3 regions of the Mesorhizobium sp. B2-4-18 genome follow, and region 3 is predicted to be linked to each of the others. Evidence: predicted binding sites of a transcription regulator. Region 3 holds the regulator's gene; each other region holds the start of a gene.

Region 1 (10,412 bases), 580 kb from region 3:
GGATCGACGCGGCATAGGTCACCAGCGGCGGCTTGACGCCGTGATTGATCAGCATACGCCGGATCTGCGGCGAGGCGCCCGAAATGATGAAGCGCACGCCGGCGCGCCCCGCCTTGTGGGCCGCGCTTTCGATGACATTGGCCGCCGTCGAATCGAAAAGCGGCACGGCCGAACAGTCGAGCACGAAGTTGCGGCGCTGGTCGGCGATGCGGTCGAGCACGCTGCCGACAGTGGACGCGGCACCGAAGAAGAAGGCGCCCGAGATGCGGTAGACGACGGTGTCGGCGTCGCTTGCCTCCGCGGAATCATAGGCGCGGGCGCCGCCGACGCTGTCGGCGACATCGTCCTGCGCAAGGTCCGCCTCGACCGCGACGGACTTGGCCATGCGGTCGATGAACAGGATCGAGCCGAGCGCGAAGCCGACGATGATGCCCTCGGTGAGGTCGCGGAAGACGACGATGAGGAAGGTCGCCATCAGCACCAGCGCATCGCCGCGCGATGCCTTGAGCAGCGTGGCGAAGGCTTGTTTCTCGACCATGTTCCAGCAGACCACCGCCAGGACGCCGGCAAGGGCCGCGAGCGGGATGTAGCTGGCAAGCGGCGCCGCCACCAGCATCAGCACCAGCAGGATTCCCGAATGGACCATGCCCGAAACCGGGCCGTGCGCGCCGGCCCGCACATTGGTGGCGGTGCGGGCGATGGTGCCGGTGGCGCAGATGCCGCCGAACAAAGCGGACGCGACATTGGCGAAGCCCTGCGCCACCAACTCGCAATTCGAGCGGTGCCGCCGGCCCGTCATGCCGTCGGCGACGACGGCCGACAGCAGCGATTCGATGGCGCCGAGCAGCGCGAAGGCGATGGCGTCCGGCAAGACGTCGAGCATCCTGCCGAAGCTGACGGGTGGCATGCCAGGCCATTGCAGGCTGCGCGGAATGCCGCCATAGCGCGTGCCGATCGTCTCGGCCGGCAACGCCAACAGCGCCACGACCAGCGAGGCGAGCCCGATGGCGATCAACATGGCCGGCCATTTCGGCCGCCAGCGCTTCAGCAAGACGATGGTCGCGATGGTCAGCGCCGCCACGCCGGTCGCCGCGAGGTTGATCGTGCCGGCTGCTTCACCAAGCGCGATCAGCTTGGGCACGAACGGTCCGGGCTCCCGGCCCGGCAAGGTCAGCCCGAACAGTTCGACGATCTGGCCGGAGAAGATGATGACGGCAATGCCGGCGGTGAAGCCGACGGTGACCGGATAGGGAATGAACTTGATGTAGGTGCCGAGCCGGAGATAGCCGATGGCAATGAGGAACACACCGGCCATCATCGTTGCCAGCAGCAGGCCGTCGAGGCCGACGCGCGCCACCGTCGCCGCCACCAGCACGATGAAGGCGCCGGCCGGGCCGCCGATCTGGAAGCGGCTGCCGCCCAAGGCCGAGATGATGAAGCCGCCGACGATGGAAGTGTAGAGGCCACGCTCCGGCGTCACGCCCGAAGCGATCGCGATCGCCATCGACAGCGGCAGCGCGACGATGGCGACAGTCAGCCCGGCGATGACATCCGCCTTGAAATGCGGCAGCCGGTAGCCCTCCCGCCAGACCGTCACCAGCTTCGGCGTGAACAGCTCGGAGAATGTCGGCTTCACCGCCTGATGCACTGCCTGACGCGATTGATCCATGGACTGCCCCTGCAAAAGCGGCGGGATCGTCGGCAGGACTGTCGGCGGTCGCCGTCGCGACTTATTCCGGCCCGGCCTTGGGTTCCGGCGGCATGGCGGCCTTGAGGCGCACGCCCCTGCCGCCGCGCTCGCTGGCCTGGTTCTCGCCGATCAGTTCCACCCCGGCTTCGTCGAGAGCCTGGATGACCTTCATCAGCGTATCGACCACGCCCCTGACCACGCCGCCGCTCGCCTCCATGCGCTGGATGGTGGGAAGCGAGACGCCGGCGCGCTCGGCGAGCGTCCTCTGGTCGATGCCGGCCAGCGCCCTTGCGGCGCGCATCTGCGCGGCAGTGATCATCGGCCGGAATCCCCGTCTGAGCCTGCTAGCGTAACGTATAATACCGTCATTATCATGTTTCAAGCATCATCATATCGGTTTTAGACGTAACCACACCTGATGCCCATTTTCTTCGATACCTGCCAGGGATTTCAGGTAGGGTGGCATGCATCAGACGCAGGGGGTACGCGGGTGAACGTTTTCAAGACCATGGCAATATCGGCAGGCTTGCTGTCGACGGTTCTGATACTGACGGGCTGCGGAGGGCACCTCATCAACAGGTTGATCTGACTCAGTCAGGCTCCTCGCTCACCGCCTTGCGCCGTTGCAGAAGCCTCGCCACCAACCAGCATAGCATCGCCCAGGCGAAGCCGGCACACCAGCCCGCCAGCACATCCGAGGGCCAGTGGACGCCGAGATAGATGCGGCTGACGCCGACCAGCACTGTCGTCAGCACCGCCAGGAACAACACGTAGACCTTGGTCGTCCGGCCCGGCAGGAAGCGCGCGGCCAGCGAACCGAGCGTGAGGTAGGTCACCGCCGACAGCATGGCATGGCCGCTCGGGAAGGAAAGCGACGTCTCGTTGACGAGATGCGAAACCAGTTCCGGGCGCGGCCGGTCGACGCCGACTTTCAGCAGGCTCGACAGCACCTGGCCGCCCGCCACGGCAACGAACATGAGAAGCGCCGTCGCCGGGCGGCGGATCAATAGCAGATAGATGATCGTCGCCGCCGTGATCAGCACCAGAACGCTGGAGCTGCCGAGGCTGGTGATGTCGCGCATCGCGCCTTCCAGCCATGGCGGACCGATCGGGATCGCCGGTTGACCGGTCTGGCGGAATGCAAGCAGGATTTCGGTATCGAAGGCGTGCGGCGTGGTGGCCCGTGCCACCTCCATCAATTCCTCGAACGCCCACAGCCCCCCGGCGATGACCAGGCCGGCCAGCAGCACCGGGAATTCGACCCGGTTGAGCAGAGCTTTCGCGGCGTTCTTCATCGGCACCGTTACATCCGCCCTTGCAGATAGGGCCCCAACGTGATCAGCGCCACGGCCGCGATTGCCAGCGCGATGCCGGCCGCCTGCAACGCGTTGACGCGCTCGCCGAAGAACACCAGCGCAACGACATTGACCGAAACCAGCTGGATCACCGCCGAGAGGCTGAACGATACCGACATGCCGAACTCGCGGATCAACCGCAGCATGATCAGATTGCCCAGCGAATAGAGCGCCAGCGTCAGCAGGATCTTGCCGAGGCTGGGCGCCAGCCCCCATTGCTTGGCGGCGGTCGCCGCCAGGAGGAAGATCACCGTCGAAAAGCCGAGCTGCAGAAGTCCCGAAAAACTCAACGTCCCGTCCCCCTCGAAGCGCCCTTTGCCTGATATCGCCGACCTTGTTTCCGAAGCGTGCCGGAACGTCAAGCGACGTCGTTCAAACGAGGGTCTTGGCAACGACGAGACTGAAGCTCAATGTGCCGGAATCGCCCAGCCTGTCGATAGAGGGGCGGTCAGGGGTTCATGATTCGTATTTTTCAGAACTTGGCGCGGCGCTGGAGCGAGCTTTCCCTTGCCCTGCAATTCGTCGTTGCCGGCGGTTTTGGGCTGCTGGTCGTCATGGTGATCGTCGGGACCTGGGTGACGACGCAGATCCGGGACGGCGTCACTCGCAATTCGGCCGCCACGACGGCGCTCTATGTCGACAGCGTGATTGCGCCGCTGCTGCCCGACCTGCGCAAGAGCGAGGAGCTCAGCGCATCCGTCAAGCAGGCGCTCGACGAGACGCTCGGCCAGGGCGCGCTCGGCAAACGCCTGGCATCCTTCAGGCTCTGGCGCCGCGACGGCACGATCCTCTATGCGAAGGACTCGGCTTTGACGGGTCGCCGCTTCGACCTGAACGACAATCTGCGTTCTGCCTTCCAGGGCAGCGTCGTTGCCCAGTTCGATACGTTCGACGAGAACGAAGACAAGGAGCGGGCCGCGGGTGTGCCGTTGCTCGAGATCTACAATCCAGTGCGCGAGCCCTGGTCCGGCGAAGTGGTCGCCGTCACCGAATTCTACGAGGTCGCCAGCGATTTCAAGGCTACCCTGGCTTCCGCCCTGCTGTCGAGCTGGCTGGTCGTGGCCGGCACCACCTTGACGGCATTCCTGCTTCTGTCGGGCATCGTCCTGCGCGGCAGCCGCATTATCGACGACCAGCGCGGGGCGCTGCGCCGCCAGGTGTCGGAGCTGCAGGGCCTGGTGACACAGAACAGCGCCTTGCGGCATCGTGTGCAGCGGGCGTCCCGCCGCGCCACCGCGCTCAACGAAAGATATCTGCGCCGGATCGGCGCCGACCTGCATGACGGCCCTGCCCAGCTCGTGGCGCTGGCCGCGCTGCGCATGGACAGTCCGGTGTTTACCGGCGACGGGCATGGCAGCGAAGGCCGCTCGACCGAAATCGCCATGATCCGCAAGACGCTGGAGGATGCGATGCGCGAGATACGCGGCATCTGCACCGGCCTGGTCCTGCCGCAGATAGAAACGGCGGCGGCGGCGGACGTGCTGCGGCTGGCCGTCGAGGAGCATGAGCGCCGGACGGGCACATCGGTGACGCTTACGATGCCGAGACATTTGCCGGAGCCCGGCGCTTCTGAGAAGATCAGCATCTATCGTTTCGTGCAGGAGGGGCTGAACAATGCCTACCGCCACGGACGGGGCAAGGATCAGGCGGTGCGTGCAGGCATGAAAAATGGTAGGCTTTTCGTTGAAGTATCGGACGGCGGACCGGGCTTCGATCCGGCGCGGGCCGAGGGGTTGGGCCTTGCCGGCCTCAGGGAGCGGGTTGAAAGCATTGGCGGCCAATTCGAAACACTCACAGGGCCGAAAGGCACGAAGCTGGTGATCCGTCTTTCGGTCGAGGAGCAAGCATGATCGGCACCATCCGCATTGCCATTGTCGACGATCATCCGCTGTTCCGCGAAGGCGTGACGCGCAGCCTGTCGGAGATCGGCGGCTTCGAGATGGTCGGCGAAGGTGCGACCGCGCAGGACGCGGAGCGCATCGCCTCGACCATGCAGCCCGACATATTGCTCATCGACATTTCAATGCCGGGCGGCGGCCTGGCCGCGGTTGCCAGCATCCTTGCCGACCATCCCGCCCAGAAGATCGTCATGCTGACCGTTTCAGAGGCGAATGCCGATGTGACCAAGGCCTTGAACGCCGGGGTGCTCGGCTATGTCCTCAAAGGCGTCGGATCGCGTGCGCTTGCCGATATCCTGCGCAACGTGGCGGCCGGCGAAAGCTATCTTTCGCCGATGCTGTCGGCCCGGCTGCTTTCCGACGTGCAGTCCTTGCAGCCCGCCAACGGCGTGGCGGACCGGCTGCGGCAACTCACCGGCCGGCAGACCGAAATCCTGCGGCTGGTGGCGGAGGGACTGAGCAACAAGGAAGTCGCCTTACGCCTGGAGCTGCAGGAGAAGACCGTCAAGCATCACATGACGGGGGTGCTGTCGAAACTCAACGTGCGAAATCGTACTGAAGCGGCCCTCATCATGCGCGAGTTTCGCGACCGCGACAGGGACCGTTCGTAGCCGTCGCGGAACGCCGCGAAACGAGGTCACCTCCGCCGGGGGGCGGCGGAGGTGACGTGTGAAACTGGTCGTTGCCTGTTGACCAGCTTCACAAGGCGAAATTCATAGGGCCGAAATTCAAAGGGTCGAAATTCATAGCGCCTTGAGACGGCTGGCGTCGGCCGGTGTGGCACGGCGATCGATGATCGTGCGGCCGAGCTTATCCTTCATGCTGAAGCGGCCGTTCTCGATCTTTTCCGTCAAGCCGTCAGGGTGCTGAACTGTAATCTTGTTGCCGTCCACGTCGACCGTGTCGCCGGTCGTGGCGTTGACATGGCTTGTGCTCTGGTTGCCCTGGCCCTTACCCTTTCCGCTATTCCCGCCGCCGCTGTTACCGCTATTGCCGTTGCCGCTGTTTCCTCCATTGCCGCTGTTGCCGCCACCGCCACCGCTGTTACCGCCACCGCCATTCCCACCGCCACCGCCGTTCCCACCGCCACCGCCGTTGCCACCCTTGTCGGCATGTGCGGTCGCGGCATCGATTCCAGGCACGAAGCCATGGAAGACGATTCCATAGGGAGCGATGGTCAGCGCCAGGACGGCCGCCGATCTGAGAGCCAGACGGCAACAACGGGCCGTGATCGATCCACGCATACTGATCTCCGTCGATTGAGCCGGCGCGCCCACCCCAACGTTGCAGTGCAACAACATCGCCGAAAGACGTGGTGACCGGAAGCGACCTCCGACCGTTGCGTTTGTCCCCCAGGACCTTTGCAGGCGCAAGCTTGGACCAAAGTCCCAGGCGAGGCGTGAAAAATCGGTCTCGTGAGCGAGCGGCAGCGGAGATACCATGTCACGAAAATGTGATCAGCCGACTGTAAGCCGGAAGCTCCAGGCAAAACCCACCAGAGGTTCCCATGACCGAACATCGCTCCCCCGACGCCCGATTCCGCACCAGCCTGCTCGAGGAAAACGAAGGCCCGGCCAACAATCCCAGCGAGAACCGCACCATGGGCGAGATCATCGCTGCGCGGTTCTCGCGCCGTGGCTTCCTCAAGGGTTCGCTTGCCGTTTCGGCGATCGCCGCCACCGTCAGCCCGCTGGCCATGATCGCCGCCGACGATGCCCGCGCCGCGGAAGGCTCAGCGTTCAAATTCGACGAGCTGGAGGCCGGTATCGACGATAAGCACCACGTCGCGCCGGGCTACGACGCCGACGTTTTGCTGCGCTGGGGCGATCCGCTGTTTGCCGATTCGCCGGAATTCGACCCGACGAAGCAGTCGGCGCAAGCCCAGGCCAAGCAGTTCGGCTACAACAACGACTATGTCGGTTACATCCCGCTCGATGGCTCGGCCGAGCATGGCTTGCTGGTGGTCAACCACGAATACACCAACCCGCATCTGATGTTCCCAGGCATCGTCAAGATTGTCGAGAAGGACGGCAAGAAGTCGGCCGAGGTGGCGCCGCTCTCGAAAGAGCAGGTCGATGTCGAGATGGCCGCCCATGGCGGCACCATCGTCGAGATCCGCAAGGATGGCGGCAAATGGCGGGTGATTCGCGACGGCAAGCTCAACCGCCGCATCACCGCAAACACCGAGATGGCGCTGTCGGGCCCGGTTGCCGGCCATGACCGCGTCAAGACCAATGCCGACCCGTCCGGCGTCAAGGTGTTCGGCACCATCAACAATTGCGCCGGCGGGGTCACGCCCTGGGGCACGTATGTGATGTCCGAGGAGAACATCCATGGCTATTTCTCCGGCGAGCTGCCGGAGGGCCACAAGGAGGCCGCCAACTACAAGCGCCTCGGCATTCCGGAAGGCGCCTATGAATGGGGCGCGCACTATGACCGCTTCAACCTGGCCAAGGAGCCGAACGAGCCCAACCGCTTCGGCTGGATCGTCGAGGTCGATGTCAACGACCCGGCCTCGGTGCCGCGCAAGCGCACCGCCATGGGCCGCTTCAAGCATGAGGGCGCCGAATCGATCGTCGCCAAGGATGGCCGCGTCGTCTTCTATCTCGGCGACGACGAGCGCTTCGACTATGTCTACAAGTTCGTCACCAAGGGCATGTTCAACGCCGGCGACCGCGCGGCCAACAAGGATCTGCTCGACGACGGCACGCTGCATGTCGCCAAATTCGCGGAGGACGGCTCGGTCGAATGGATGCCGATCGTGTTCGGCCAGGGGCCGCTGACGGCGGAAAACGGTTTTGCCGGCCAGGCCGACGTGCTGATCGAGACACGCCGCGCCGCCGACCTGCTTGGCGCCACCAAGATGGACCGGCCCGAAGACATCCAGCCCAATGCCAGCAACGGCAAGGTCTATGTCATGCTGACCAACAATTCCAAGCGCAAGGCCGATCAGGTCGACGCCGCCAACCCGCGTGCCGAAAACGCCTTCGGCCACATCATCGAAATCGTCGAGGACGAGGGCGATTTCGCCGCCGCCAAAGGCAAGTGGGAAGTGCTGCTGAAATGCGGCGACCCGTCGGTGGCCGCCGTCGGCGCCACCTTCTCCACCGCGACGACGGCCCATGGCTGGTTCGGCATGCCCGACAATTGCGCGGTCGATTCGGCCGGGCGCCTGTGGGTCGCCACCGATGGCCAGGGCCCGAAGGCCACCGGCCGCACGGACGGCCTGTGGGCGGTGGACACGGAAGGATCGGCGCGGGCGACCTCGAAGCTGTTCTTCCGCGTGCCGATCGGCGCCGAAATGTGCGGCCCGCTGTTTGCGCCGGACGACCAGACCGCCTTTGTCGCCGTCCAGCATCCGGGTGACGGCGGCGAGGATTGGGAAGCGTTCGGCCGGCCCTCCTATTATGAGGACCTGTCGACCCGCTGGCCCGATTTCAGGCCCGACATGCCGGTGCGGCCGGCGGTGGTCGCCATCACCAAACAGGGTGGCGGCAAGATCGCCGTCTGAGGTCGGGCGAGACAAAAATGAGAGGGGCTCCGGCGATCCGGGGCCTCTCTTTTGTGCGATATCATATTCAAGCCTCGGGAAAGATTGGCAATTTACATTTGGCGCCCTAGATCGCGATCAGGAGATCATCGCCATGCCCAAGTCGATCTACGACCGTGGCCTGCTCAAACCTGACGAAGTGGCCACCTTGCAACGTGTCTTCGACGAGGCCTGCCGCCGACGGCAAGCGCATCCCGAATCCGTCGAGGCGCGTGAATTGGCGCTCACCTTGCTGGCCCTCTACAATGCCGGCATGGTCGACGAGGAGATGCTGACCGAGGCTGTCGGTTTCCGGCGGCTGGAGCCGAAATCGGCGTGACGCCGACGGCAAATGTTGTCCTATGCGGTCGCTCAGCGTGTGGCGCCGGAGGGGCGGGATGAGCCGGCGATCCGCGCAGCTATCGCTTTGGCCAATATGCCGGCATTGGCAAAGCAGCCGCGGATGCTCGGCCGCATGCCGGTGAACCACAGGCCGGGCAGTTTCGGATCGGCCTGGCCGCCGTTGAAGAGCGGAACGCCCTTCTCGTCGAGCACGCCGAGATTGCCGACCATCCGCTCCAGCCCAGTGCGGTAGCCCGTCGCCGCAATGACGATGTCGGGAGCGATCAGGCTGCCATTGGCCAGGATGACGCCGTCGCGGGTGAACTCCCGTACCCCGGGCACCACCACGATCCTGCCCGATTTGATGGCATCGACGGCGCCATCGTCGGCGGCGATCGCGGTATAGTCCGAGGTCAGGCGGCTGGCGCCGCCCGCGGGCGCGGGCGGCACGCCGAATTTGGTGAGATCGCCGAACACCAGGCGCTGCGTCACCGCCATCACCGCATCGGCGACGCGCAGCGGCAGGCGCGCCATGAGCGGCGAGAGGCGGTGCACGGCGATCTTGCCGACGCGCTTGGGCAAAAGGGCGGGGCCGTTGCGGGCCGACAGCCAGACAGCGGCGGTATCGACACCGGCCAGATGATTGAGTGCGTCGAAGCCCGAATTGCCGGCGCCGACAACCAGCACCTTCTTGCCCGCATAGGCCTGGGCATCGCCAAAATCCGCCGAGTGGATGATCCGGCCCGCAAACGCCTGCATGCCCGTCCACTGCGGCGTGAAGGGTTCCCGGTCGCGGCCGGTGGCGACAACGACATGGCGCGCCAGGCGCGAGCCGGCGCTGGTGCGCACGACCCAGTGATCGCCCCTGAACGTGATGGACTCGACGGAAACGCCAAACTCCACCGGCAAACGGTTCGCCTCATGGAAATCGTTCATATGGCGGATGACGACGTCCCGGTGCGGAAAGGCAGGGGTGCCCTTGGGATAGGCAAGGCCAGGCAGTGCCGAGAGATCGCGGTGGGTGTTGAGGTGCAGCTGCTCGTGGCGCCGGCGCCAGGGCTCGGCCAGCCGGCTTTCCTTCTCCAGGATCGCCGTCGCCACGCCGGCCTTCATCAAGGCCCTCGCGACGGCCAGCCCGGCGGCGCCGGCGCCAACGACGATCGCCGGCTCGACCGTCACCGCCTGCTCCACCATCGATCTGCTTGTCGTATCAGCCATTCACTCTCGAACCCCATTCGCGCTCGCGGCGGCCCCTGAAGGCTCGCAGGCCGCTGTAACAGTTTGATCGCGCGCAGGACCCGAACGGCAACTCGATGCCGATTTTCGATGGTCCCGCGCCGAGGCGGCTTCGCGTCTGGAGCATTTCCGCCCGGCGGAAACAGCCGGTCGCGGCACCGCGTCAAAACCACGACATGGAGCGCATTACCCGCTTCCGTCCGAATACATCCAGCCCTATATGGCATATCCGCGGCATCGGCGATAATCAGGTCGCGGCAAAGTGATTGATTCGAGGTCCGGGGGCTGGCGGATCTCGTCACGGACGCGGGCATTCGAAACCGGCAACCCGATTTCGGCTACCTTGCGAAAAATCAAGACGC
Region 2 (10,412 bases), on a different contig from region 3:
CGATGAAAAGCTGGCGCGCATCCAGAAGGTGATCCATAGGCGCATGCGCTCGAATCTGTTGTCCGGCCTGCGCGGCCTCGCCTCACCCAACGAGGCCGACGACATCGCGCTTGGCGTCACGGCCTTGATCGACGGACTCTGGCTTCGGCTCGGCCTGCAGCCGGGCAGCGTCTCGCGCGAACAGGCGATCCGGCAGGTCAAGGGCTATGTCGCCGCGCGGCTGACTACTCAGGAGCGCTCCACCGCCAGCGCGTGAAACCGACCCGCACGTCGTCCGGTTTTCGCGCTGCGACGGGTCTCAGGCCAGCCGGCCGTCGGGCGCTTGCGCCGGACGCCGGCTGAAGTTCATACCCTGGGATAGCCTGATGACTTGACCCCCTCACGGACATGCGGTGCGATCCCTCTGTTTGATGGCAAACGCATGGTGAGGTGCGTGATGAGGCTTCACGGCAAGCGGACGCTGATCACCGGCGGATCGGATGGCATCGGCCTGGCGATCGCCGAGGCATTCCTGCACGAGGGTGCCGATGTCCTGATCGTCGGCCGCGACGCGGGCAAACTCGACACCGCTCGCCAGAAGCTGACGGCCCTAGGCTCGACAGGCATGGTGGCGACATTGTCGGCCGACCTCGCCACCAGCCCCGGCCTCGCAGCGGTCGTCGAGCAGGCGAAAGAATCCGGCCGGCCACTCGACGTTCTCGTCAACAATGCCGGTGTCGCCTATCTCGTGCCGTTCGAGAGTGTCAGCGAGGCACAGTTCCAGCACTCTTTCGCGCTCAATGTGACGGCGGCGTTCTTCCTCACCCAGGGGCTGCTGCCGCATCTCGGTGCAGGTGCATCCGTCATCAACATCTCCTCCTATTTCGCCAACAAGATGATCCCGAAGCGGCCATCAAGCCTCTACTCCCTGTCCAAAGGCGCGTTGAACTCGCTGACCAAATCGCTGGCCTTCGAACTCGGTCCGCGCGGCATCCGCGTCAACGCAATCGCACCCGGCACGGTCGACACCGCCATGCGGCGCAAGACCGTGGACAACCTGCCTGTCGAGGCACAGGCGGAACTGACAGCCTATGTCGAACGCAGCTACCCATTGGGCCGCATCGGTCGACCCGCAGACATCGCCGGCATGGCGATCTATCTCGCCAGCGACGAGGCTGGCTGGACCAGTGGCGGCATCTTTGCGATCGACGGGGGGTATACGGCGGGGTGAGCGATCTCCACCGCGATGGGGAAGACCGGCTACAGCTTCAACCTCATCGTTCGCATTCTCCGCTTGAAGCCATTTGTGCAACGCGATACGCCGTTGCCCAAATCGACAGACCGGAGCCTTGCCGTGAGCACGCCAAAGACGAGAACCGAAACCGACACGTTCGGCCCCATCGAGGTCGCCGCCGACCGTTATTGGGGCGCCCAGGCGCAGCGTTCCCTCGGCAATTTCAAGATCGGTTGGGAGAAGCAGCCGGCTTCGATCGTGCGCGCGCTGGGCATCGTCAAGCGGGCGGCGGCGGAAGCCAACATGGAGCTCAAGCGGCTCGATCCGGCCATCGGCAAGGCGATCATCGAGGCCTCGCAAGAGGTCATCGACGGCAAGCTCAACGACCACTTTCCGCTGGTGGTCTGGCAGACCGGCTCGGGCACGCAGTCCAACATGAACGCCAACGAGGTGATCTCGAACCGCGCGATCGAGATGCTGGGCGGCGTCATGGGCTCGAAGAAGCCGGTGCACCCCAACGACCACGTCAATATGAGCCAGTCCTCGAACGACACCTATCCGACGGCCATGCACATCGCCTGCGCCGAGCGGATCGAGCATGACCTGATCCCCGCGCTGCACCACCTGCACAAGGCGCTCGCCGCCAAGAGCCGGGACTTCAACCATATCATCAAGATCGGCCGTACCCACACGCAGGACGCCACGCCGCTGACGCTGGGCCAGGAATTCTCCGGCTATGCCGCGCAGGTCGCCTCCTCGATCAAGCGCATCGAGCAGACGCTGCCCGGCCTGCAGGAACTGGCGCAGGGCGGCACCGCCGTCGGCACCGGCCTCAATGCGCCGGTCGGTTTCGCCGAGCGGGTGGCCGATCGCATCGCCGCCATTACCGGAATCGCTTTCGTCACCGCGCCGAACAAGTTCGAGGCGCTCGCCGCACATGATTCCATGGTGTTCTCGCACGGTGCCATCAATGCCGCGGCCGCGGCACTGTTCAAGATCGCCAACGACATCCGTTTCCTTGGCTCCGGCCCGCGCTCGGGCCTCGGCGAATTGTCGCTGCCGGAAAACGAACCCGGCTCCTCGATCATGCCGGGCAAGGTCAACCCTACCCAGTGCGAGGCGATGACGCAGGTCTGCGTGCAGGTGTTCGGCAACAATGCGGCGCTGACCTTCGCCGGCAGCCAGGGCCATTTCGAGCTCAACGTCTACAATCCGCTGATGGCGTACAATTTCCTGCAGTCGGTGCAGTTGCTCGCCGACGCTTCGGTCTCCTTCACCGACAATTGCGTCGTCGGCATCGAGGCGCGAGAGGACAACATCAAGGCGGCACTCGACCGTTCGCTGATGCTGGTGACCGCGCTTGCGCCCACCATCGGCTACGACAACGCCGCCAAGATCGCCAAGACCGCGCACAAGAAAGGCACGACGTTGCGCGAGGAAGCGTTGGCAACCGGACTGGTCAGCGAGGCCGACTATGACCGCCTGGTGCGGCCGCAGGACATGACACATCCGGGGTGAAGGCATTTTTCGGCGGGAGAATATCCTCACGCCAGCGCGTCGACCGACATGAATTTCCGCTTTTCACCGGTTCACAGAAACGTATTCCTGTGAACAATGTGTCGCCGGATAGGCGGCTTTGGTGAACAGTTGGCATGCTCTATCTGACGGGGCATCAACCCCATTCGGAGAGCCACCATGTCCACAAACACTTCCTTCGCCGGCAGCGGCACCGCGTCCAACAGCTCTGTCACCATCCTCATCGGCCGCATCCTGCTCGCGGTCATTTTCCTGCTTTCTGGATTCGGCAAGCTCACAGCCATTTCCGGCACCGCCGCCTATTTCGGCGGCCTCGGCCTGCCGGCGCCGACGGCGACGGCCGTCATCGTCGGACTGATCGAGCTGCTTGGCGGCCTTGCCGTCCTCGTCGGTTTCCAGACCAGGATCGCCGCCTGGGTGCTCGCGATCTTTACGATCGCGACCGGGCTGGTCGCCCACACCGGCTGGGCCGACCAGATGCAGATGATCCAGTTCCTCAAGAACGTCGCCATCACCGGCGGTTTCCTGCTGCTGGCCTCCTCGGGTGCCGGCGCCTATTCGATCGACGCCAAGCGCGGCTGAGGTTTTTTCCTCCCAAGGACCTGAAACGAGCGGCGCGGAATTTTCCGCGCCGCTTTTTCGTTGTGTGCTTACAGGCCTGTAGCACGTCGCGGCGAATAGGATTCGCCCGACCTGCTGTAAGCTTCTGGTTTTATGCATGTCGTTGTCCCGGACCAAGGACACTCCCGGGCGACATGCATTAGACTGCAATGGTCGCCGGCGACCGTGCCGGCAAGGGAGGGAGCCATGGGTCGCAGTGCATTGCTTCTGGTTTCGCGGCTGCTGTTTGCCGTGCTGTTCGTGCCGTCCGGCTTCCAGGCGCTCGCCAACATCGCCGGCACCACCAGCTATTTCGCCGGCCTCGGCCTGCCGCTGCCGGCGCTCGCCGCCTGGGGCACCGGCCTTTTCGAGCTGATCGCGGGACTGCTGATCCTCGTTGGTTTGCAGACGCGGATCGTGGCACTGCTGCTGGCCGGCTTCTGCATCGCGGCCGGCTATATCGGCCACTATGGCCAAGGCGCCGAGGATGCGGCGCTCGCCTTCCTGCACCAGCAGATGCTGATGAAGGATATCGCGATATCGGGTGGTTTCCTGGCGCTTGCCATGGCCGGCGCCGGCGCCTGGTCGGCCGATGGGCGCGGCTTCGGCATAGGCGCCGACGCGACTTGACTACTTCGCCGACACGCTCTGCCCGCCCTCGACCGCCAGCACCAGGCGACGGTTGGTGATGCGCGCCAGTTGCGCCAGCCGGCCGGCCGGGCGCTCGCCGTATAGGTCGGAGAGCGAGGCCGGCAGCACCAGCGCCAGCGCGCCGTTGGGGCGGCTTTCCCATTTCAGCCTCGGCATGATGCCGGGCATCGCGGCCGTCAGCAGATACACCACGCGCATCATCGCTGCCAGTACGCGGGCGCGCTCCAGCAGGCGCGGCGGCGCCAACGCCCTGATTTCGGGCGCCACCAATTCATTGAAGACGCCATCGTGACGGTAGGCGTTGGTCAGCGCCAGGTAGGCGCGGCCGGGATGATCGACACCGATGAACGATGCATGCGCAATGATGTTGAGCGACTGCTTGCCGCGATATTCCGGATGAGCGCGCCAGCCGATATCGGCGAGCAGGCAGGCGGCATGGCGATAGCGCGCTTCGTCTTCCGTCTCGTCGATGCCGAACGCCTTGAAGGCCTTGCCGGTCCATTCGACCAGGTCATGCGCGTGATGGACCGAACGCGAGCGCAAAAGCGCGAGTTCCTCGGCGGCCGAGATCAGCGGATCGGCCTTCTGCTCGGCCGCGTCGAGCAGCGAATAGAGGAAACCCTCACGCACGCCTTGCGCCGAAACGACGATCCTGGACGGCTGCATCGCCGTCATGATCTCCTGCAGCACGAGAGCGCCATAGGGCAGCAGCGAGCGGCGGTTCTTGGAGACGCCCTCGATACCCCTCACCTTTTCGACTTCGCCCCTGGCCACCTGCTTGAGGAAATTCTGAGCGCTTTCGGCCGATATTTCGTAGTGGTGCATGACGCCGAGCGGGTAGTTGTTCATCTCCATATGCAGCCTGGCGAGGTTTCGCCAGGTGCCGCCAACAGCGTAGAAAGTCCTGCCTTGTCCGCCCTTCAAGAGCTTGGCCCGGGCCAGTTCCTGGCGCGCGATCTTCTGCGCCTGGACGAGCGAGTTCTTCGCCATGTCCTGCAGGCGCAGGCCGCCGAGCGGCAGCGTGATGCCGTCGCCGATCGCCTCGCCATCAATGTCTATAAGCTCCAGGCTGCCGCCGCCAAGGTCGCCGGCAATCCCGTTGGCCGGGTGGAAGCCGGAGATGACGCCGAGCGCTGAATAATGCGCTTCCTGGCGGCCGGAGAGCACACGGATTTCGGTCTTGAGCACATCCTCGGCACGATGGATGAAATCGGGACCGTTGATCGCCTCGCGGGCGGCGGCGGTTGCCAGCACGTACATGTGTTCGGCGCCTGCCTGGTCGGAGAGCGCTCGGAAACGGCGAAACTCCTCCATCGAGCGCGCCACCCCCTCGGGGTCCAGCTTCCCCGTCGACACGATGCCGCGGCCGAGGCCGGCCAGCATCTTTTCGTTGAACAGCATGGTCGGCGAGCGCGCCAGCCCCTCATAGACGACAAGACGGATCGAATTGGAGCCGATGTCGATGATGGACAGCGGTCGGCGGTCCTGCAGCCGGCCCTGGGAATTGGACAGCATCAGGTGGCAGCGTTCTTCTTGCGGCGCTTGAACTGGGCGATTCGCTTGGGCGCATGCGATTTCAGCGCGTCACCCCGTCCCGACAGGCTCGGATTGGTCATGAAATATTCCTGCGCGTTGAACGGTTCCTCGCCCTCCTCCAGCACCACGCGCCGGGAGGTCCCATCAGCCAATACGTCGAAACTTTGCTGATTGTCCATGATGTTGCCCAGCATGATCTGACCCAGAATCTGTTCATGCACAGTTGGATTGGTGATCGGCACCATGGTCTCGACGCGGCGGTCGAGATTGCGCGGCATGAGGTCGGCCGAGGAGATGTAGACGATCGCCTCGTCCGACGGAAGGCCATGACCGTTGCCGAAGCAATAGATGCGGCTGTGCTCCAGGAAACGGCCGACGATCGACTTGACCCTGATGTTCTCCGACAGGCCCGGCACCTGCGGCCGCAGGCAGCAGATGCCGCGCACGACGAGGTCGATCTCCACTCCGGCGCGGCTGGCATCGTAGAGCGCGTCGATGATGATGGGATCGACGAGCGCGTTCATCTTCATCCAGATACGCGCCGGCCGTCCCTCCAACGCATGGGTGACCTCGTCCGAAATGTGCTGAAGGATGCGGTTCCTCAGCGTGAACGGCGAGATCGCCAGCCGCATCTCGGCGGTCGGCTCGGCATAGCCGGTGATGAAATTGAACAATTGGGCGACGTCGCGGGCGATCGTCGGATCGGTGGTGAAGAAGGACAGGTCGGTGTAGATGCGCGCGGTGACCGGGTGGTAGTTGCCGGTGCCGAGATGGACGTAATTGCGCAGCTTGCCGTCCTCGCGCCGCACCACCAGCGACATCTTGGCGTGGGTCTTGAGTTCCAGGAACCCGAACACGACCTGCACGCCGGCGCGTTCGAGATCGCGCGCCCAGCGAATGTTGGCCTCCTCATCGAAACGCGCCTTGAGCTCGACCAGCGCCGTTACCGACTTGCCGGCTTCGGCCGCGTCGACCAGAGCACGCACGATCGGGCTGTCGTTGGAGGTGCGATAGAGCGTCTGCTTGATCGCCACCACTTCGGGGTCGGCCATCGCCTGGCGCAGGAACTGCACCACCACGTCGAACGACTCATAGGGGTGATGGACGACGATGTCTTTCTCGCGAATGGCGGCGAAACAGTCGCCGCCATGCTCGCGGATGCGCTCGGGAAAACGTGGGTTGTAGGGGATGAATTTGAGGTCGTCGCGCGGAACGGAGACGATCTCGGAGATCTGGCTGAGCGCCAGCGGCCCGGTGAGCACGCTGATGCGGCTCGACGAGACGCCAAGCTCGCCGGCGACAAAATCGCGCAATTCCCCAGGCATCAGCTTGTCGAATTCGATGCGGATGACGGAGCCGCGGCGGCGGCGCTTCAGCGCCGTTTCGAACAGGCGCACGAGATCTTCCGATTCCTCTTCGACCTCGATGTCGCTGTCACGAATGATGCGGAACGTGCCGGAACCCTTGACCTCGTAGCCGGGGAAGAGCTTGCCGATGTAGAGGCCGACCGCCTCCTCCAGCGGAATGAAGCGGACATGGTGCTTGCGGTCCGGCAGGCGGATGAAGCGCTTCAGCGCCACTGGCAGGCGCAAGAGCGCGCTCATCTCCTCGCCATTCTTGCGATGGCGAAGTTGCAGCGCCATCGAGAAGCCGAGATTGGGAATGAACGGGAACGGATGCGCCGGGTCGATCGACAGCGGGGTCAGCACGGGAAACACCTGCTCCTGGAAATGGTCTTCCAGCCAGACCTTCTCGTCCTTTGTCAGCGCGTCGCGGGTGATGCTTTCGATGCCTTCCTTGTTGAGCAGCACCGTGAGGGCCGACAGGCTCTTCTGCTGGTCCTCCTGCAGCCGCTCGACCTCACGCAGCAATTGTTCGAGCTGCTGTTCGGGAGTGCGTCCGTCCGGGCTCTTCAGCACGATGCCCTCGCGCACCTGGCCGGCAAGGCCGGCGACGCGCACCATGAAGAACTCGTCGAGATTGGCGGCCGAGATCGACAGGAAGCGGACGCGCTCCAGCAGCGGGTGATGGGTGTTCAGCGATTCCTCGAGAACGCGGCGATTGAACTGCAGCCAGGAGAATTCGCGGTTGACGAAGCGGTCCGGATTGCCTTCCGGGCTCGCTGCCAAGACATTGTTGAATTCGCTCTGTACCGGCTTCAGTTCGTTCATGATTCCTGCTCTTCCGCGCGCCTCAGCCGGTTAACCGGCTTAACTTATCCTGTGGCAGGCTTTTGCGACAGTTCTCTGACAGGCTTTTGCGACAGTTTGATTTCATCGAACTTGCAAACAGACTTGATATGATCCAGATGCAGAGAGACTGCGTTAAGGAGACGACGATGGCAGGCGGTTCCATTCCCCATTTCCAGAACGATGCGGGCCACCCGGCGATCGACATCGGAGTCAAGGAATTCATGTGCACGGGCGCCAACCCGCCTTTCGACCATCCGCATGTTTTTCTCGACATGGGCGACGACAATGAGAAAGTCTGCCCCTACTGCTCGACCCTCTATCGCTATTCGCCGAAGCTGAAGGCGACCGAAACGCTGCCGGCGGGCTGCCTCTACATCGACCAGGCCGCCTGACCTTCCGATCATGAGCTCGACGCGGTCCCGGCAGGTCATGATCGCCGGGGCTGGCATCGCCGGGCTGACAGCGGCGATTGCCTTTGCCGAACGCGGCTATTCCGTGAGGGTGTTCGAACAGGCGCAGCGTCTCGAAGCGGCGGGCGCCGGCATCCAGCTCTCTCCTAACGCGACCCGCATCCTTCGCCAGCTTGGCGTGCTCGACACGCTTCTTGCCAATGCCGTCCAGCCGGAAGCCGTGGTGCTGAAGGACGCCGCGAGCCTGCGCCAACTGGCACGTGTGCCGCTTGGCGGAGCCGGCGAGGAACGCTGGGGGGCGCCCTATCTCGTGGCGCACCGGGCGGATCTGCAAGACGCCCTGATGGCGCGCGTTGCGCAACTGCCCGACATCCATCTCACCACCGGCGCGCAGATCAGCAGCGTGGCCTCCGGTTCGTTCGTTATCACCACAACAGACGGGGTCGGCCGCAAGGTCATCGATACCCAAGGATCTCTGCTGGTCGGCGCCGATGGCGTCTGGTCAGCGGTGCGGAGGTTTGCCAGTCCAGGCAGCGGAGCCGGCTTGGCGAACAGCCATTTCTCCGGCGAACTGGCTTGGCGGGCGACGGTGAGCGCAGACAACGAGGCGGGGCGAGCCTTCACCGCGATCGGCTCCCCTGACTGCGTCACCACCTTCCTGCATCCCGGCTTTCATTTGGTCGCCTACCCCGTGAGCAGGGGTAGCGCCTTCAACCTTGCCGCCTTCACCCGGGGCGAGCGCATCGCCGACGGGTGGTCACGCCACGCCGATCCCGCCATCCTTTCAGGCGCCATGCGCCGCTCCGCGCCGGCGCTGGCGCGTTTGGTGGAACTCGCTGGCCCGTGGACCGCCTTTCCTATCCACACGGTCGAACAGCGACGCTGGACCATGCCCGAAGGCATCGCGCTAATCGGCGACGCCGCGCATGCCATGACGCCGTTCGCGGCGCAAGGTGCTGCCATGGCGATCGAGGACGCGGCTACGCTTGCCGATTTGATCGCCGACTTCCCTGGCGACCTGACGCAAAGCCTCGTCATCTGGGAGAACCTGCGGCGGTCGCGCATCGCCAAGGTCATCCGTCGCGGCGCGCTCAACCGGCTTGCCTGGCATGCCCGAGGCCCGGTGGCGTTGGCCCGCAATCTGTTTCTGGCGGCACGACCGGGAGAGAAGCTCGCAGCCGATCTGGACTGGCTTTACGGGTGGGAGCAGCAGCGGATCACCCGTCGCTGAAAGGAGCCCGCGGCAAAGCTAATTATACAGCCGCATCGACAGCCCAAGCGAAACCGGCAGCGGGTTCCACCAGCCGGTGCGCAGGCCGGCAGCGCGCAGTGCCGCCGCCGTCCAGGTGTTGCAACCGATCAGCGCGTTGAAATGGCCATTGGCCTCATAAAAGCGATCGAAATTGGAGTAGGCGGCATTGTCGATGACGATCGGACCGTTCGGCCCCTCTTGAAAGCTCGCTTCGATGAAATCAAGCAATGCGGCAAAACGGTCTTCGCCCACGTCGAAGCCGGCGACATCGGGGTGCGGCTCGGGAATATTGCCGGCGACGGCGACATGCATCACCGACGCATCGAGCGTCAAAGCCTTGAACGCGGGCAGCGCCTTCAATTGCGACCATGTCGGCGTTTCCAGGTAGAAGGCGCGCCCACCCCAGCCGAAGACGAGGTAGCGCACTTCGGGCGCGTCCGATGGCAGGCCGACATCGGCAAGGAAACGAAAGCGCCGGCGCACCTCGTCGTCCACGGGAATGGCGATGTCGGTGTGGATCGGATTTTTCAGCACCAATATGTGCCGGATGCCCTCGCCCGCTGCGGCTGCCGGCCAGAGCGGCCGCGGCACCAGCGTGCCGAGCGACACGGCGAGCACCAGTGCTGCAACCAGAATGGCCAGGAAACGCAGGAGTTTTCTCATCGGTGCGGCTTCGCGATTCCGTCGCGGCTCAATGAAGAAGATCATTTATCGGATCGGCCAGACACTAAAAAGCCCGGCCGTGGCGCGACCGGGCTTTCTCGACTTGGCGTCAATCCGCTCAGTGCAGGATCTGCGACAGGAACAGCTTCGTGCGTTCGTGGCGGGGATGGTCGAAGAACTCGGCCGGCGTGTTCTGCTCGACGATCTGGCCCTGATCCATGAAGATCACCCGGTTGGCGACTTTCCGTGCAAAGCCCATCTCGTGGGTGACGCACAGCATGGTCATGCCTTCCTCGGCCAGCCCCACCATGGTTTCCAGCACTTCCTTGATCATTTCGGGGTCGAGCGCTGAGGTCGGC
Region 3 (10,412 bases):
GCGGCCATCGCCTGCAGCCTGGCCGAGAAGGAAGCGGAAAACTCATTGACGTCGGTTGCCCGCGAAGCCGTCTGCCGCGCGATCGCCAGCACCCTGGTGATGGAGTTCTTGATGCGATGCTTCATCTCCTGCAGCATCAGGTCCTTTTCGAGCAGGCTTTTTTCCGTCGTCTCGTGCAAGGCCGACACCGCGTCATAGGCTCGCTCCTGATAGCGCGCCACCAGCGCGATGGCGCCTGCCAGGAGCAGGCCGAACAGCCCCAGCATCACGGGGATGGCGCGCGAAGAGGGTTGCGAGAAGGCGCTGGTTGGCCTGAACAATACGGTCCACGGGCGTCCGGCCACGGTCATCTTGCGGGTGACCAGCAGCCGGTCTCCCAGGGATGAGGCCGGTGGCGTCTCCGAGCGGAACAACAGGTTGTCGCCGTTCACCGCTCCATCATAGATCTCGGTGTTGACCGGCAGCAGCGGCGCACGGCTGAGCGCGATCTGGAACAGGTCCCGGGCCCGAAAGGCCGCATAGAGAAAGCCGGCGGTCGAGGACCGCGATGCGTTGATGACCTCCGGTGCCGTTTCCACATTGAGCCGCACATAGACCAGGAAGCCAGTGAAAGTCTGCGCCACGCCCGTGCCCTGGCCGAGTTGGACCAGCCCGCTCGCATGCTGCTGGTCGTCGGCCATGGCTTTTTCGATCGCCGCACGCCGCACCGGCTCGCTGAACATGTCGTAGCCGATGATGGTCTGGTTGGACGGATCGAGCGGCTCGAAAAGCGCGATCGGCGTGCGCCAGGCCTGCGTCGTATCCGGATAGACCGGATGACTGGCGCCGAAATCGTGGAGGGTGTCGCGTTCCACCGCTGCCTCGTCGCCCGTCCTGACCAGCCGCAGGAAGCCGATGCCTCGCAGGCCGGCGAAATTGTTGTCGACATCCAGCGCCTTGAAGAATGCCTTGAACTCGTTCTGGGAAATATCGCCGTTGCGTGCGTCGAACAGGGCCTGTGTCGAGCGCAGCAGCGACAGGTGCAGGTCGATGCGGCTCTCGATCCGGTTGAGGGCGTCATCGGCCGCCCCTTCGAACTTGATGCGGGCGGCTTCCTGCGTCGCGAAATAAGCGAACCCCGCCATGGTCATGCTGATCAGTGCAACGGCAATGAACGCGACGATTGGAAAAAGCTTCTTCAACGGATGATGCGGTCCATGAGCAAAACAGGACCTTTTATGGGCAAGTCGCCGGGCCAACACAATGGTCAGGCCACACCATCGTGATCACTGGCATATCACGTGACCGGCAACGGGGCGTGCCCGAAGCGGCCTGACCGGCCTCAGGCGGCGATCTTCAGCGCGCCCGGCCCCGGTATGGCACCTGGAGGACATTTGCCCAGGATGATCATCCCAAGCACCTCGTCCTGCGTGACGTCAGTCGTGCGGGCGGTACCGACCACCTGGCCATTCTTCATCACGCAGACACGGTCGGCCAGCTCGAACACGTCGTGGATGTCGTGGCTGATCAGGAAGATGCCGATGCCATCGGATTTGAGCTGCCTGACCAACTCGCCGACCTGGGCGGTTTCCTGGGGCCCAAGTGCCGCCGTCGGCTCGTCCATGATCAGGATGCGGGCATTGAACAGGATCGCGCGGGCGATCGCCACCGATTGCCGCTGACCGCCTGACAGCTTGATCACCGGCTCCTTGAAGCGCTGGAAGCGGGGATTGAGCCGCCCCATCACCTTGCGCGCCTCGGCCTCCATGGCGACGTCGTCGAGCGTGCCCCAGGCGGTCATCAGTTCGCGGCCGAGGAACAGGTTGGCGGCGGCATCGACATTGTCGGCCAGCGCCAGCGTCTGGTAGATCGTCTCGATACCGTATTTCTTGGCGTCGCGCGGGTTGGAAATCGCTGCCTCCTCGCCATTGACGAAGATCTGGCCCGCATCGCGTTTGTAGGCGCCGGACAGGATCTTGATCAGCGTCGACTTGCCGGCGCCGTTGTGGCCGAGCAGTGCCACGACCTCGCCGGGGAAAAGATCGATCGAGGCGTCGTCGACGGCGCGGATGCCGCCGAAGGCGATCGAGATGTTGCGCATGTCGACCAGCGGCGTGCCAGTGGGCGCAGTTGTGAGGGCCCTTACGGGAGCGGTTTTGTCAGCCATGGTCGTATCCCTAAACCCGCTTGCGATAGACGGTGTCGAGCCAGACGGCGATGACCAGCACGGCGCCGACGACGATGCTCTGCAACGGCGAATCGACACCGAGCAGCACCATGCCCGACTGCAGCGACTGCATCAGCAATGCACCGAGCATGGCGCCGATGATGGTTCCCGAGCCGCCGGCAAGCGAGGTGCCGCCGATGACGGCCGCGGCAATGACCAGCAGCTCATCCAATGTTCCCAGCACATTGGTGGACGAGTTCTGCCGGGCCGACGAAATGGCGGCGGCGATCGTGGCCAGCACGCCCATGATCATGAACACCTTCATGGTGATCCAGCGCGTGTTGATGCCGGCGAGATTGGCCGCTTCCGGATTGCCGCCGATAGCAAAGACATAACGGCCGAAACGGGTGCGGTTGGTGATGAAGGTCATGACCAGACCGACGGCGACCGCCATCAGCACCGGTATGGCGATGCCGTGGGCGATGAACAGCCCGCCCTCCGGCACGGTGTTGTTGGCGGCCGCGTACCGGTTCACGATCCCGATCGGCCATGGATAGGAGTTGGCTAGCCAGACCGCGCCCATGATGACGGCGCAGGTGACGACGCCGAGCAGCGTCTCGGCCCAGATCGGCCGCAGGGGGAAGCGGAAGCGCTTGCGCTGGACCCGCCCGTTGAACAGCGCGAACACGACGGCCAGGCAGGCGACGATGCCGACGACCCAGCTCCAGGTGGCGCCGATCGATCCGGCCGGTCCGCCGCCCATAAGCTGGAACGTGGCGTCGAGCGGTGCCACCGTCTGGCCTGACGTGACCCACCAGGCGGCGCCGCGCCAGACCAGCAGGCCACCCAGCGTGACGATGAAGGCCGGCACTTCGAGATAGGCGATGACGAAGCCCTGGAAGGCGCCGATCAAAAGCCCGAGCGCCAGACCGATGACCAGTGCCAGGACCCAGATCCATGGGTTGCCGAGTTCAAGTCCTACGAACCGAACCAGGAAATGTACCTGCGCAAAGCCCATGACCATGCCGATCAAGCCCTCGGCGGAACCGACGGACAGGTCGATGTTGCGCATGACGATGACCAGCACCATGCCGCAGGCCATGATGGCGACCGCGGACGTCTGCACCGACAGGTTCCACAGATTGCGTGGCGTGAGAAACGTGCGGCTGTCGAAATCGAGCGGATTGACGCCAAGACGCAGGCTCGAAATCACATGCAGCGCGACCCAGATCAGCAGCAGCGCGCCGATCATGCCGAGCATGCGGGTATCGATCTCGGTCGCCTTCAGGAACCGCGCGACCGCGCCGAGTTCCGACGCACGCGCCGTATCGGCCTGCGAGGTTGCGGTCGTGTCGGTCATGATGTCCTCCCAGCGGCTTGCCGCCTGACGCGGATGCCGGACCAGAGCCCAGAAGTTAGCCGCCAACGGCGGAAACACAAATCTTGTTGGGAAAACGCCGCGGCTTGGAAGCAATTCCGGGAAAAGTGCGTAGCGGTTTTTCGTCCGGAATTGCGAAAACAAGGAAATTGGAACGGCCAGTGTTCAGAACACTGACCGTTCCACGCCGCGGCGCTTCCGACTGTTCAGGCGATCAAGCTCAGTTGCAGGCCGCGACGCTGCCCGCGGCAACGCCCGTGCAGACTTCGTCCTTCTTGATCCAGCCGGCGTCGATGACGAGGTTGAGATTGTCCTTGGTGATGGCCACCGGGGTCAGGAACAGCGACTTTACGGTGTTGCCGCCAGGCGTCGTGAAGTCCTTCACGCCGGCGATGTCGGTCATCTTCTTACCGTCGGCGAGTTGCGAGGCGATCTCGGCGGCGTTCTTGCCGAGTTCGCGCGCGTCCTTCCACACGGATACGGTCTGGGTGCCGAGCGCGATGCGGTTGAGCGCGGCGTGGTCGCCGTCCTGGCCGGAGACCGGCACGGTGCCGGCGAGCCCCTGCGCCGTCAGCGCCGCGACGACGCCGCCGGCGGTGCCGTCATTGGCGGCGACCACGGCGTCGACCTTGTTGTCGTTGGCGGTGAGGAACTGTTCCATGTTCTTCTGGGCGTTGGCGGGCAGCCAGCCGTCCGTATAGGCTTCGCCGACATTCTTGATCTTGCCGCTGTCTATGGCCGCTTTCAGCACTTCCATCGAGCCCGAGAACAGGAAGTCGGCATTCGGATCGGCGCCCGAGCCCTTGATGAAGACGTAATTGCCCTCAGGCTTCACCTTGAACACTTCGCGGGCCTGCATGCGGCCGACTTCCTTGTTGTCGAAGGTCAGGTAGAAGACGTCCTTGTTCTCGACCAGGCGGTCATAGCCGACGACCGGGATGCCCTCGTCGAGCGCCTTCTGTACCGCCGGGCCGATGGCCGACGCGTCCTGCGCCAGGATGATCAGCGAATTGGCACCCTGCGAAATCAGGCTCTCGACATCGGTCAGTTGCTTGCCGGGGTTGGACTGCGCATCGGCGGAAATGTACTTGTCGCCCGCGGCCTCGATCGCCTTCTTCATGGCCGCCTCGTCGGTCTTCCAGCGCTCCTCCTGGAAGTTGGACCACGACACGCCGATGACCTTGCCCTTCGCCTGCGCGACCGACGCCAGCGTCAGCGACATGGCGACACCCGCCAGAATGGCGACTGTGAATCTCTTCATTATATCCTCCCTGCGCCCGCGTGTGGCGCGACCAAACTGGCCCTAAGGCCGGCACAAAGGCCCTATTTTTTCGAGCCTCGAAAAAACACTCGTCCATCGCCGGAACACTGTCAACATCGATTCTGACGGATTTTGAGGTGCCGGAAGCCTTTTTTCGAGCCCCGCAATAAATAAATGACAGCCCTAGCCGCTTCTGCCAGTATTCGACCCGTTGCCGGAGGTGTTCGAGGGGGCGTCAAGAACCGCGGCGACGGGGAGGAAATCATGTCGGTCGGAATCCGCCACGACGATCTGCGCCGGCGCAACCGCGCAATGGTGATTGGAGCCGTGCGCCGGGGTGGCCAGCCCTCGCGCACTGAGATCGCCGCCACCACCGCCCTGAGCCACTCGACCATATCGGCGATATCAGCCGACCTGATCGGCGAAGGTATCCTGAGCGAAGGCAAGCCGAACGAGGCCGGCTCACTGAAACGCGGCCGGCCGCAGGTGGGCCTTTGTCTCAACCCCGAGGCCGCGGCGGTCATGACCGTGGTGCTGTCGCTGAATTTCCTCTCCGTCGCCGTCATCGACTACGCCGGCCAGGTGATATCGGAGGAGCAGCGCCGGCTGGACACGCTGACCATGTCGCGCGAGGCGCTGATCGGCGAATGCGTGGCCATCGTCCGGCGCTGCCTCGAGGATCCCGACCTTGACGTCGCCAGCATCGCCCGCATCGCGCTGGCGATCCAGGGCATCACCGACACCGAGGCGCGCGCCATGCTGTGGTCGCCGATCACGCCACAGACGGACATTGCCTTCGCCGACATACTCGAAGCCGAATTCGGCATCCCCGCCACCATGGAGAACGACTGCAACATGATGGCTGTGGCGCTGCGCTGGCGCGACCCCGAGCGCTACCGCGACGACTTCATCGCCATCCTGCTCTCGCACGGCATCGGCATGGGCCTGGTGCTGAAGGGCGAGCTGTTCACCGGCACCCATTCCTCCGGCGGCGAGTTCGGCCACATGATCCATCGCCCGGGCGGCGCGCTCTGCCGCTGCGGGCGGCGCGGCTGCGTCGAGGCCTATGCCGGCAACTATGCCATCTGGCGTAATGCAGGAAAGATGGGTGAGGACGCCAAACCGGTCGACGTCAGCGACGCCGACATGCGCGCATTGGCGGCTACGGCGCGCGAAAGAGACGGACCGGAGCGCGAGGCCTATCGCAAGGCCGGCGAGGCGCTGGGCTATGGCCTTGGCAGCCTGTTCGCGCTGATCGATCCGGCGCCGGTTGCGATGGTCGGCGTCAGCGCCGCCGCCTTCGATCTGATCGAGCCGGCCTTGCGCGAGGCCATCGCCCAGACCGCCGGCGGCCAGCATTCGACGTCGATTTCCTTCGATACAGAGCCGAACGAATTGCCGCTGATCCGCGAGGGCTGCGCCATGCGCGCGCTCACCTTCGTCGACCAGGAGATTTTCGCGCCGGGCGTGCAGGTGAGATCCGGCAAGAACGTGGCCTGATCTCAATCCTCGCGAATTGCGTAGCCTGCGCCACGGATGGTGCGTATCACATCGGGCATGCGGCCATTGTTGACCGCCTTGCGCAGGCGGCCGACATGCACATCCACGGTGCGCTCGTCGATGTAGATCGTCTCGCCCCAGACATTATCGAGCAACTGGCTGCGCGAGAACACGCGGCCAGGATGGCGCATCATGAATTCGAGTAGCCGGAACTCGGTCGGTCCGAGCCGGATCTCGCTCTTCTTGCGATAGACCCGGTGCGATTCGCGGTCGAGCACGATGTCGCCGACCTTGAGCACGCTGGACAGCACTTCCGGTTTGGCGCGGCGCAGCAGCGCCTTGACCCGGGCCATGAATTCCGGCGTCGAGAACGGCTTGACCAGATAGTCGTCGGCGCCGGTCGAGAGGCCGCGCACGCGATCGCTCTCCTCGCCGCGCGCCGTCAGCATGATGATCGGCAATCGCTCCGTCTCGGGCCGCATGCGCAGGCGCCGACAGAGTTCGATGCCGGAAACCGCCGGCACCATCCAGTCGAGCACCAGCAGGTCGGGCACGTTTTCCTGGAGGCGTATCTCGGCTTCGTCGCCGCGTGTCACCACCTCGACCTGGTAACCCTCGGACTCCAGGTTGTAGCGGAGGAGCACGCCCAGCGGCTCCTCGTCCTCCACCACCATGATGCGTGGCGCGATCATCGATCGATCATCCCTGCCGTCAAGCCGCCGGCACCGACATCGCCGTCTCGTCCTGCTTCGGACGGTTGGCGGGCAGTTGCGTGCCGGTCAGCACATAATACGCATTCTCGGCGATGTTGGTCACATGGTCGCCGATGCGTTCGAGATTCTTGGCGCAGAACAAAAGATGCGTGCAAGCCGTGATGTTGCGGGGATCCTCCATCATGTAAGTCAGGAGTTCGCGGAAGACCGAAGTGTATTTGACGTCGATGCGTTCGTCGTCATTCCTGAGCTTGGCGAGGGCGGCGGCATCGCCGGCCGCATATTCCTCGACGACGCCCTGCACCTGGATCAGCACCAGCTGCGCCATGGAGTCGATGGAATGCGACAAGTCGCGCGGCGTGGCGGTGAGGCCGACCGAGCCGACGCGCTTGGCGATGTTCTTGGCAAGGTCGCCGATGCGTTCGAGATCGCCCGCCATGCGGATCGAGCCGACGACATGACGCAGATCGTCGGCCATCGGCTGGCGCTTGGCGATCAGGGTGATGGCGCGATCATCGAGTTCGCGCTGGCGCGCGTCCATGATGGCGTCGTCGGAGACGACGCGCTGTGCCAGCGCGTTGTCGGAATTCAGCAGCGCCTTGGTGGCGCCGCCGACCATCGTGCCGGCGAGATCGCCCATGTCGCTGATCAGCTTGCTGATCTGTCCGAGATCCTCGTCGAAGGCTGCGACTGTGTGTTCGGCCATGATCCTGGTCCTCGTATGCGTGAGATCAGCCGAAGCGGCCGGTGATGTAGTCCTGCGTGCGCTTCTCGCGAGGCGACGTGAAGATCTTCTCGGTCTTGTCGAATTCGACCAGCTCGCCCAGATACATGAAAGCCGTCTGCTTCGAGACGCGCGCGGCCTGCTGCATGTTGTGGGTGACGATGACGATCGTGTAGTCGGCCTGCAACTCGTCGATCAATTCCTCGATCTTGGCGGTCGACAATGGGTCGAGCGCCGAGGCCGGTTCGTCGAGCAGGATGACCTCCGGCTTGACCGCCACGGTGCGGGCGATGCAAAGCCGCTGCTGCTGGCCGCCCGACAGGCTGAGGCCGCTGGCATTGAGCTTGTCCTTGACCTCGTTCCACAGCGCGGCGCGTTTCAACGCCTGCTCGACACGGCCGTCCATCTCGGCCTTGCCGATCTTCTCATAGAGCCTGACGCCGAAGGCGATATTCTCATAGATCGACATCGGGAACGGCGTCGGCTTCTGGAACACCATGCCGATCTTGGTGCGCAACAGGTTGAGGTCCTGCGAGCGGTCGAGAACGTTCTGGCCGTCGAGCAGCACCTGACCCTCGGCGGTCTGCTTGGGGTAGAGCTCGTAGATGCGGTTGAAGACGCGCAGCAGCGTCGACTTTCCGCAACCCGACGGTCCGATGAAGGCCGTCACGCTGCGCTCGGGCAGCGACAAGGTGATGTCCTTCAGCGCCTTCGACTGGCCGTAGTAGAAATTGAGGTTCTTGACCTCGATCTTCGCCTTGGCGGCTGCCTCTGTCGCAATCGTCATGTCTGGAGACAACATCTGGCTCATTTGTCCTCTCTGCGTCCGGTCAGGCTGCGCGCAAAGATGCTGAGCGCGAGAACCGTCAATGTGATTATGAGTGCGCCGGTCCACGCCAGTTGCTGCCACTCCTCGTAAGGGCTGAGAGCGAACTGGAAGATGGTCACCGGCAGGCTGGCCATCGGCGCATTGAGATTGCTCGACCAGAACTGGTTGTTGAGCGCTGTGAAGAGTAGCGGCGCCGTCTCGCCGGAAATGCGGGCAATGGCCAACAATATGCCGGTGACGATGCCGGACATCGCCGCGCGGTAGGCCACCGAACGGATCACCACCCAGCGCGGCGCGCCAATCGCCGTGCCGGCCTCGCGCAAAGCGTTCGGCACAAGGTTGAGCATGTCCTCGGTGGTACGCACCACGACGGGAATGACCAGGATGGCCAGTGCCACGGCACCGGCGATGGCCGAGAAATGCCCCATCGGCCGTACCATCAATTCGTAGACGAACAGGCCGATGATGATTGAGGGCGCCGACAGCAGGATGTCGTTGATAAAGCGCACCACGGTGGTGAGCTTCGAAAAGCGGCCATATTCGGCCATGTAGGTGCCGGCCAGCACGCCGATCGGCGTGCCGACGACGATGCCGATAATGGTCATCACGATGCTGCCGTAGATGGCGTTGAGCAGGCCACCGGCATCACCGGGCGGCGGGGTCATTTCCGTGAACACTGAGAGCGAAACGCCCGACAGGCCCTTATAGAGCAGCGCGCCGAGGATCAGCGCCAGCCAGGCAAGGCCGATGCCGGCGGCGATGACGCAGAGCGTCATCATCACGCCGTTCTTGCGCTTGCGGCTCTGGTGAAGCGATGCGGCTGTCGACATCGGTCAGACTCCGGTACGGGCATCGATGCGCATCAGCATGTAGCGGGCGATGGCAAGGATGAGGAAGGTGATGACGAACAGGATCAGACCGAGCGCCACCAACGAGGAGGTGTAGAGATCGCCGACGGCTTCAGTGAATTCGTTGGCGATGGTTGCCGAGATCGTCGTTGCCGGCGCGAACAGCGAGGCGCTGATCCGGTGGGCGTTGCCGATGACGAAGGTGACCGCCATGGTTTCACCGAGTGCACGGCCGAGCGCAAGCATGACGCCGCCCATGATGCCGATGCGGGTGTAGGGGACGACGACCCGGCGTGTTACCTCCCAGGTCGTGCAGCCAATGCCGTAGGCGGACTCCTTCAGCACCGGCGGCACCGTATCGAACACATCCTTGGTGATCGAGGTGATGAAAGGCAGGATCATGATGGCCAGGATCATCGCCGAGGTCAGCAGGCCGATGCCATAAGGAGGCCCGGCAAACAGGCTGTTAAGGCCGGGAATGCCGTGGAACACGTTGATGATGAAAGGTTGCACTGTCGTCTGCAGGAACGGTGCCAGCACGAACAGGCCCCAGATGCCGTAGATGATCGAAGGAATGCCGGCCAGCAGTTCCACCGCCATGCCGATCGGGCGCCGAAGCGGACGCGGGCAAAGCTCGGTAAGAAAAATGGCGATGCCGATGCCGAGCGGCACAGCGATCAGGATGGCGATGGCCGAAGTGATGATGGTGCCATAGATCGGCGCCAGGGCGCCGAATTTCTCGGTGACGGGATTCCAGCTCTCGGTGGTCAGAAAGGAGAAGCCGAAGGTCGACAGTGCCTGCCAGGAACCGGCGAACAGCGAGATGGCGACGCCCCCGAGCAGCACCAGCACGAGAATGGCGGCGGCGCGGGTCAGCCCATGGAAGATCGAATCGGTCAACGCGAACCGTCTGACGGTGGCGTCGCGTGAACCTCGAATGGCTGGCAAGGCTTCGTGGGCAGCGCTCATGTCAAGCTCGGCTCTTTGTGTTGATTGAAAAGGAGCGCCGCGGG

The links. The regulator PhoB, encoded in region 3, activates phosphate uptake and scavenging genes when phosphate is short. The targets are predictions, from matches to a motif close to TGTCATNNANCTGTCAT.
Region 1: FJ527_RS10420 (PhoX family phosphatase) is a predicted target of PhoB. The motif match lies at 6,385-6,401, and genes of this name have one in related genera.
Region 2: FJ527_RS29070 (RNA degradosome polyphosphate kinase) is a predicted target of PhoB. The motif match lies at 7,772-7,788, and genes of this name have one in related genera.

The regions. Positions count from the first base shown of each region.
Region 1 is NZ_VFUW01000003.1:649,083-659,494, forward strand. Features, by position in the region: gene FJ527_RS10385 (SulP family inorganic anion transporter) at 1-1,669, opposite strand, end outside; gene FJ527_RS10390 (helix-turn-helix transcriptional regulator) at 1,731-2,009, opposite strand; gene FJ527_RS10395 (phosphatase PAP2 family protein) at 2,281-2,985, opposite strand; gene FJ527_RS10400 (hypothetical protein) at 2,994-3,335, opposite strand; gene FJ527_RS10405 (sensor histidine kinase) at 3,504-4,895, shown strand; gene FJ527_RS10410 (response regulator transcription factor) at 4,892-5,554, shown strand; gene FJ527_RS29265 (hypothetical protein) at 5,687-6,187, opposite strand; gene FJ527_RS10420 (PhoX family phosphatase) at 6,451-8,454, shown strand; gene FJ527_RS10425 (hypothetical protein) at 8,588-8,812, shown strand; gene FJ527_RS10430 (NAD(P)/FAD-dependent oxidoreductase) at 8,845-10,032, opposite strand.
Region 2 is NZ_VFUW01000020.1:16,115-26,526, reverse strand. Features, by position in the region: gene betI (transcriptional regulator BetI) at 1-256, shown strand, start outside; gene FJ527_RS29095 (SDR family oxidoreductase) at 437-1,210, shown strand; gene fumC (class II fumarate hydratase) at 1,334-2,731, shown strand; gene FJ527_RS29085 (DoxX family protein) at 2,909-3,331, shown strand; gene FJ527_RS29080 (DoxX family protein) at 3,557-3,979, shown strand; gene ppx (exopolyphosphatase) at 3,980-5,515, opposite strand; gene FJ527_RS29070 (RNA degradosome polyphosphate kinase) at 5,515-7,707, opposite strand; gene FJ527_RS29065 (zinc-finger domain-containing protein) at 7,875-8,120, shown strand; gene FJ527_RS29060 (FAD-dependent monooxygenase) at 8,131-9,369, shown strand; gene FJ527_RS29055 (TIGR02117 family protein) at 9,388-10,053, opposite strand; gene FJ527_RS29050 (amino acid ABC transporter ATP-binding protein) at 10,172-10,412, opposite strand, start outside.
Region 3 is NZ_VFUW01000003.1:67,320-77,731, forward strand. Features, by position in the region: gene FJ527_RS07390 (CHASE domain-containing protein) at 1-1,181, opposite strand, end outside; gene FJ527_RS07395 (ATP-binding cassette domain-containing protein) at 1,322-2,146, opposite strand; gene FJ527_RS07400 (sugar ABC transporter permease) at 2,157-3,506, opposite strand; gene xylF (D-xylose ABC transporter substrate-binding protein) at 3,745-4,785, opposite strand; gene FJ527_RS07410 (ROK family protein) at 5,050-6,285, shown strand; gene phoB (phosphate regulon transcriptional regulator PhoB) at 6,288-6,977, opposite strand; gene phoU (phosphate signaling complex protein PhoU) at 6,997-7,704, opposite strand; gene pstB (phosphate ABC transporter ATP-binding protein PstB) at 7,730-8,533, opposite strand; gene pstA (phosphate ABC transporter permease PstA) at 8,530-9,381, opposite strand; gene pstC (phosphate ABC transporter permease subunit PstC) at 9,385-10,368, opposite strand.